DNA from 2 places in the Asaia sp. A2 genome. Region 2 is predicted to be linked to the other one. Evidence: predicted binding sites of a transcription regulator. Region 2 holds the regulator's gene; the other holds the start of a gene.

Region 1 (3,410 bases), on a different contig from region 2:
GCAGCGCGTCATCAACGCGATCCTTGCGCTCCTTCACCTCGACTTCGGTGCTGCCACCGACGCGGATGACGGCAACGCCACCGGCCAGCTTGGCCAGACGTTCCTGCAGCTTCTCACGGTCGTAGTCCGAGGTGGTTTCCTCGATCTGCGCGCGGATCTGTGCACAACGGCCCTTGATGTCGTCCGTGTTACCGGCGCCTTCAACGATCGTGGTGTTTTCCTTCTCGATATGCACCTTCTTGGCGCGACCGAGCATGTCGAGCGTGACGGTCTCGAGCTTGATGCCGATGTCTTCGCTGATGACCTGGCCGCCCGTCAGGATGGCGATGTCTTCCAGCATGGCCTTGCGACGGTCACCGAAGCCAGGAGCCTTGACAGCAGCAATCTTGAGGCCACCGCGCAGCTTGTTGACGACCAGCGTGGCCAGAGCCTCGCCATCGACATCTTCTGCGATAATCATGAGCGGACGGCCGGACTGCACAACGCTCTCGAGCAGCGGCAGCATGGGCTGAAGCGAGGACAGCTTCTTTTCATGGATCAGGATGTAGGGGTTATCCAGATCCGCCATCATCTTTTCGGCGTTCGTCACGAAGTACGGCGAGATATAGCCGCGGTCGAACTGCATGCCCTCGACAACGTCGAGCTCGGTGTGGAGGCCCTTGGCTTCCTCAACCGTGATCACGCCTTCGGAACCAACCTTCTGCATGGCCTGCGAGATCATCTCGCCGATTTCATGCTCGCCGTTGGCCGAGATCGTGCCGACCTGAGCCGTTTCGGCCGGGGTCGTGATCTTGCGGGTGTTCGCCTTCAGCTCTTCCACAACGGCTACGACAGCCTTGTCGATGCCGCGCTTCAGATCCATCGGGTTCATGCCGGCAGCAACAGCCTTGGCGCCCTCACGGATGATGGCCTGCGCCAGAACGGTCGCGGTAGTCGTGCCGTCACCAGCGATGTCGTTCGTCTTCGAAGCCACTTCGCGCACCATCTGGGCGCCCATGTTCTCGAACTTGTCAGCCAGCTCGATTTCCTTGGCGACGGAAACGCCGTCCTTGGTGATGCGCGGTGCGCCGAAGCTCTTGTCCAGAACAACGTTGCGACCCTTCGGGCCCAGCGTGACCTTCACAGCGTCAGCCAGGATGTCCACGCCACGCAGCATACGCTGGCGGGCATCAGCGCCGAATCTTACGTCTTTGGCAGCCATAATCTTTTCTCCAGTAGAGGTTCAGTGTGCGAGAATGGGGAGGCTGGAAATCAGCCGATCACACCCATGATGTCGCTTTCCTTCATGATCAGCAGCTCTTCGCCATTGATCTTCACCTCGGTGCCGGACCACTTGCCGAACAGCACGCGATCGCCAGCCTTGACGTCCAGTGCTACCAGCTGACCCTGCTCATTGCGGGCACCCGGACCGACGGAGACGATTTCGCCTTCCATGGGCTTTTCCTTGGCGGTGTCCGGAATGATGATGCCACCGGCCGTCTTCTGCTCGCCCTCAAGGCGGCGAACGACGACACGGTCATGCAAAGGCCGAAAATTTGTCATAATGGATCGCTCCACTCTATCTCTAAGGCGACGCCCTTGCTCAAAAGCAACGCCGCCGGTTTGCGCGCCCGCTAAGCCGCAGCGCGTTAGCACTCCCGTAGCGAGAGTGCCAAACAGGTAAGAGAGCCCCCGCCCAGCGTCAAGACCTCCGCCATCACTGCCGCCTAAATTTCATCAAAAAATCAGCAAGTCGGCACTTGCTCTTTTCGCGGTCGAGGGACGTTCGATCAGTTGCCCTCCTTGGGCAACTGCGGCACCGCCTCAAGCCGGGCGCCATCGACCTCGCGCTTCAGACGGTTCCTTTCCTGCGTTGTTCTGGCGCGCTCGCCCTTGCTCTGCCCGAAAAGATGCCGGTTTTCATCGGCCTCACGGGCATCCTTCTCCCGCGCCAGACGTTTGCGTACCCGACGCAGGTTGACGATCTCTGCCATGTTATCGTTGCTCCTGATTAAGATGAACAAGCAAGAAGGAGGGCTGTTCCATGGGACGCCTGATATCCCTGACCGCCTCGGACACGCATCATTTTTCTGCCTATGAAGCAGGCGACGCCAAGGCACGTCGTGCCCTTGTCGTGGTTCAGGAAATCTTCGGCCTTACCGATCACATCCGCGCCGTATGTGATGAACTGGCGGAATGCCATGGCTACCATGTGATTGCCCCTGCCCTGTTCGATCGTGCAGAGCGCGATGTGGTTCTCCCCTATGATTCCGAAGGCATGACCGAGGGCCTTGCCTTACGCGAGAAAATCAGCCCCGATGCATTGCAGGCCGATATCACCGCAGCTTGCCATGCCCTGAACCATCATGGTCATTCCAGGGTCGGCATACTGGGATTTTGCTGGGGTGGCCTTGTGGCATGGGAGGCAGCGACCCGCACGCGCAATTTTGCGGCCGCCTGCGCCTGGTACGGCGGCGGCATCGCATCGCTCAGCCATGAAAAGCCCCACTGCCCGGTGCAACTGCATTTTGGCGGAAAGGACGACCACATTCCCCATACCGACATCAATACCATTCGCGAGAACAGGCCTGAGGTCGAGATCTTCGTCTATGACGACGCCGGTCACGGTTTCGGCTGCAATGATCGTCCGAGCTTCAACAAGCCGGCCCGGGACCTCGCTCATGAACGCAGCATGGCGTTCTTCGAGGCCCATCTCTGATACCCCACAATTTCAGTCAGGAAGTCCATCATGCCCGCAGACAGCACCAATCCGCTCGTTGACAGTCCCGAGCGCGATGCCCGCATTGCCGTCAAGGCAAAGGAACTATGGGAAGCCGATGGCAAGCCTGATTGCGGGCCTGAGGCCTACCATGAGAATGCCTCGGAAATTATCGGCATGGAAGAGCATCCGCACGCGGGAGAGATTCCCGTGAAGGATTTGCCTGACCCGCAATTTGCTGATGTTCAGGTCGAGAATGCTGAGATCCAGCAGAACCTTGGAGAATTCCCCGAGCGTCAAACCGACCAAGGGGACCGTGAGCATTTCCCGGAGAAACAGGATCAGGCCTGATCGCCCAAGCCCCTAAGGGACTAACGCGGGGGCTTCCAGCGCTAGAATACAGGAAGTGCTTTGCATCAACAGGAAAAGGCTGACCCTTTCGGGTCAGCCTTTTTCATTCCAGTCTATCGAGACAGGTCCGTTCTCAGCGCAGAACGCGGCCTGCGACGGCATCCAGCTTTGCCAGCATGGCAGGGTCGCGTGATGCCGGAGCTGTAATGATCGCGTGATCCAGGGCCCGCTCTGCACCCGAGGGGCACAGACCGCGCTTCCTGCCGAGTTCGGGAATGATGGCCTTGACCAGCGCCTTCGCCTTGGCGGCATTCTGGGTCATGACGGCCACAACCGCATCGACCGTCACAGAGTCATGGTC
Region 2 (3,410 bases):
TGCGGATGAAGCCAAGATCGAGCCGGCTTTCGCCCCGACTGGCCCCTCTGCCCCGCCACGCGGCCCGCGCCGCCCGCGTGAGGGTGGCTTTGCTCCCCGTGGCAAGGGCGGCTTCCGCGGTGGTGACCGTGGCGGCGATCGCGGTGGTGACAGGGGCGATCGTGGTGATCGCGGCGACCGCCCTTCATTCCGCAAGGGCAACTCGGTCGGCAACGGCAAGGGCTCGTCGCGCAAGCGCTACTGATCGGATCAGAAGCGTTCGTCCGGGCGGCTGTGCCCCCGGGCGACGGCTCTCGCAATCTGACGGGATTATGTCCCGCTGCACCCCGCCTTGCGCGGGGTGTTTTGCGTTCAGGAGCCTGCTTTTAAGCCCATGATTTGGGGCGACTTTGTTGTTGCAATTAAATTGCAACAACATTTACTGATTACGTACCAATAGAGAGAGTCATTCTCAACTCCGATACTTCAATACTGAACAACGTTATTTCTATTGCACCCGCTTCTTTTCCATGCTTGAACAGCGTCACACAGCCTGCGGGGAGTGGCCATGCGCCCCTCCTGCGTGCAGGACAGAAAAAGGAGCCAACCATGCTTAAAGATCCGAAGGTTATCGAGCATCTGAACATTCAGCTCACTAATGAGCTGACGGCCATCAACCAGTATTTCCTTCATGCCCGCACCCTGAATCACTGGGGCGTCACCAAGCTGGGCAAGAAGGAATATGACGAATCCATCGAAGAGATGCGTCATGCCGACTGGCTGATCGAGCGCATCCTGTATCTGGGTGGCCTGCCGAACGTGCAGCGTCTGAACCAGATCCTGGTCGGTGAAAGCGTTGAGGAAATCCTCGCCTGCGATCTCAAGCTTGAAGAAAAGGCGCTGGCCGATCTGCGCGAAGGCATCGCCTATTGTGAAAGCGTGCGCGATTACGTGTCACGTGATCTGCTGATCCGTATCCTCGCCAACGAGGAGGAGCATGAAGATTTCATCGACCGTCAGTTCGATCTGATCAAGCAGGTCGGTATCCAGCGCTACATCACGCTGAACTCCTCGCCGGCTCCCGACCAGACCGCCGAGTAAGACAGAACCGGACACCCCTGCCCCGGGCTTGCCCGCACAGGATCCCGGAAAAGAAAAGCCCGTCAGCGCAAGCTGGCGGGTTTTTCTATGGCCGGTCGGATGTCCGGCCCCCTACAAACAGATCAGCAAGCCTGCCGACATGACGGCCCATCAGCACGCCCCGGTGCAGGTGCCCTCATTCAGACGTAAGCGGCGTTGCCAGCACCCTGATCGACCGTGTTGAAGGCCATCGCGGCCTCCTTTCTTTCACGCAGCAGACTGCGCAGGGCGCACACCACGCCGGGCACGCAATTGCCGCACTGGGCCTTGCACCCCTTGGAGGCATAGACCTCCCGCGCGCGCGAGGCCCCTCTGTTTACGGCATCAGCGATATCATGATTGGTCAGGGCGTTACACGAACAGACGATCATCAGCCATTCCACTTCAGAACGGCGCGACCCTAACAGCGTTTGAGAATAATTCTCAATAATAAATTGCGAGTGATTCTTAAAAAACATGTCACAGCGGTGTCAGAGCTTGCCTGTTCAGCTCAGCAGGCGACCGATCACACGGGCCGTGTAATCCACTACAGGCACGATCCGCCCGTAATTGAGGCGTGTCGGGCCAATCACCCCAATGGCACCGACGATGCGATTCGTCTCGTTGCGTGCCGGTGCCACGACCATCGATACGCCCGACATGCCAAAAAACCCGCTCTCGGCACCGATATAGATCCGGACACCGTCCGATTCCTGGGCCAGCTGAAGCAGGCGCAGCATCGTTTCCTGCGCCTCCAGACGCTCAAAGAGCATCTGGATGGTCGTGAGTTTCTCGATTTCGGTAATGTCGGTGAGCAGGTTGCCCTGCCCGCGCAGATAGAGCGTGCCATGCTGCTCATCCCACATCGCAAGACCGCTCTCGATCACGCTGGTCGCCAACACATCCAGATCAGAGCGGTTCTGCTGCAAATTCTCCGAGACGCGCTGGCGCAAGGCACTCAATGTTACATCGCCAAGCAGGGAGTTGAGATAATTGCCCGCCTCGACAAGGGCTGACGGCGGCAGACCCGGTGGCGTTTCGATCACGCGGTTCTCGACCTGACCATCGGCTGCCACAAGGATCACCAAAGCCTTGCCCGGCCCGAGCGCGACGAATTCGATATGCTTGAGGGCACCATCGCCCTTGGGAGCCAGAACCAGACCCGCTGCTGCCGAAAGCCCTGAAAGCATGGAGGAGGCCTCAGCCAGCGTCTCCTGCATGGATCGCCCCTTGAGCGCCAGACGCCCGGCAATCTGGGCGCGCTCCAGTTCATCGAGCGCGCCGAACTGCAACAGGCCATCCACGAACAGTCGCACGCCTTTCTCGGTGGGCAGGCGACCCGCCGAGACATGAGGGCTGAACAGCAATCCGGCCTGGGTCAGCTCCGCCATGACATTGCGTATGGTCGCGGGAGAGAGCGCGGGCGTCAGGCGCTGGGCAAGCGTCTTGCTGGCCACGGGATCACCCGTCTCCATGTATTGCTCGACAATCTCGCGCAGCACATTCGCCGACCGGGCATCCATGCCACCCGGCAGGTTTGAGAGATCGATCATGCCCTGCCCCTTTTCCCGACGCGCCAGCTGGCTTCCTGTCACCGTCCCGAGCGACTAGACCTGTCACGACGTGTCCTGTCCATCCGCTTCGGAGTCGTGCCGATGACCCGCCTTGCAGCCTTATATATCCATCCTGTCAAAAGCCTGCACCGGGTTGATATGAGGGCACTCGAACTCGACCCCTGGGGGCCGCGTGGCGACCGACGCTGGCTCGTGGTCGCGCCAGACGGCCGCTTCATGACGCAGCGCCAGCATCCGGCCATGGCACGCATCCTGACAGCGCTGGACGGTGAGACACTTTACCTGACCGGTAGTGACGGCTCGGAACTAAGGATCGATCCGCCTGCCCCTCAGGCACCCGCAATCACAGTAAGCGTCTGGAAGGACCATGCCATTGCGGCACGGGATGCAGGAGACGAGGCAGCGGCATGGCTGAGCGCTATTCTCGGCACAGCGTGCAGGCTCGTGCATATGGCCGACCCGGCCCATGCCAGACCGACCGACTTTGGTAGCGTGAGCTTTGCAGACGGGTTTCCCCTGCTGGTCACCAACACGGCGTCACTCGACGACCTCAACGCCCGTCTTGATCAGCCCGTGCCGATGGAGCGTTTCAGGCCCAATATTGTCATCGAGACCGATCAACCCTGGGCCGAGGATGAATGGCGCTCCATCCGGATCGGTACAGTTGAACTCGACCTGGTCAAACCCTGCAGCCGCTGCATCGTCACCACCATCGACCAGGAGAGCGGGACGATCCCT

Evidence for each region. Region 2 encodes HrcA, which represses chaperone genes, less so after heat shock. Its sites were predicted from a motif close to GTTNGCACTCNCNNNNNGNGAGTGCNAAC; they were not measured.
Region 1: groES (co-chaperone GroES) is a predicted target of HrcA. The motif match lies at 1,628-1,656, and genes of this name have one in related genera.

The regions. Positions count from the first base shown of each region.
Region 1 is NZ_JBXWTO010000001.1:120,291-123,700, forward strand. Features, by position in the region: gene groL (chaperonin GroEL) at 1-1,201, opposite strand, end outside; gene groES (co-chaperone GroES) at 1,252-1,542, opposite strand; gene ACWNRM_RS00580 (DUF4169 family protein) at 1,770-1,973, opposite strand; gene ACWNRM_RS00585 (dienelactone hydrolase family protein) at 2,024-2,698, shown strand; gene ACWNRM_RS00590 (DUF2934 domain-containing protein) at 2,729-3,049, shown strand; gene ACWNRM_RS00595 (S-methyl-5'-thioadenosine phosphorylase) at 3,183-3,410, opposite strand, start outside.
Region 2 is NZ_JBXWTO010000004.1:95,373-98,782, reverse strand. Features, by position in the region: gene ACWNRM_RS04895 (DEAD/DEAH box helicase) at 1-244, shown strand, start outside; gene bfr (bacterioferritin) at 589-1,080, shown strand; gene ACWNRM_RS04885 ((2Fe-2S)-binding protein) at 1,260-1,490, opposite strand; gene hrcA (heat-inducible transcriptional repressor HrcA) at 1,605-2,651, opposite strand; gene ACWNRM_RS04875 (MOSC domain-containing protein) at 2,754-3,410, shown strand, end outside.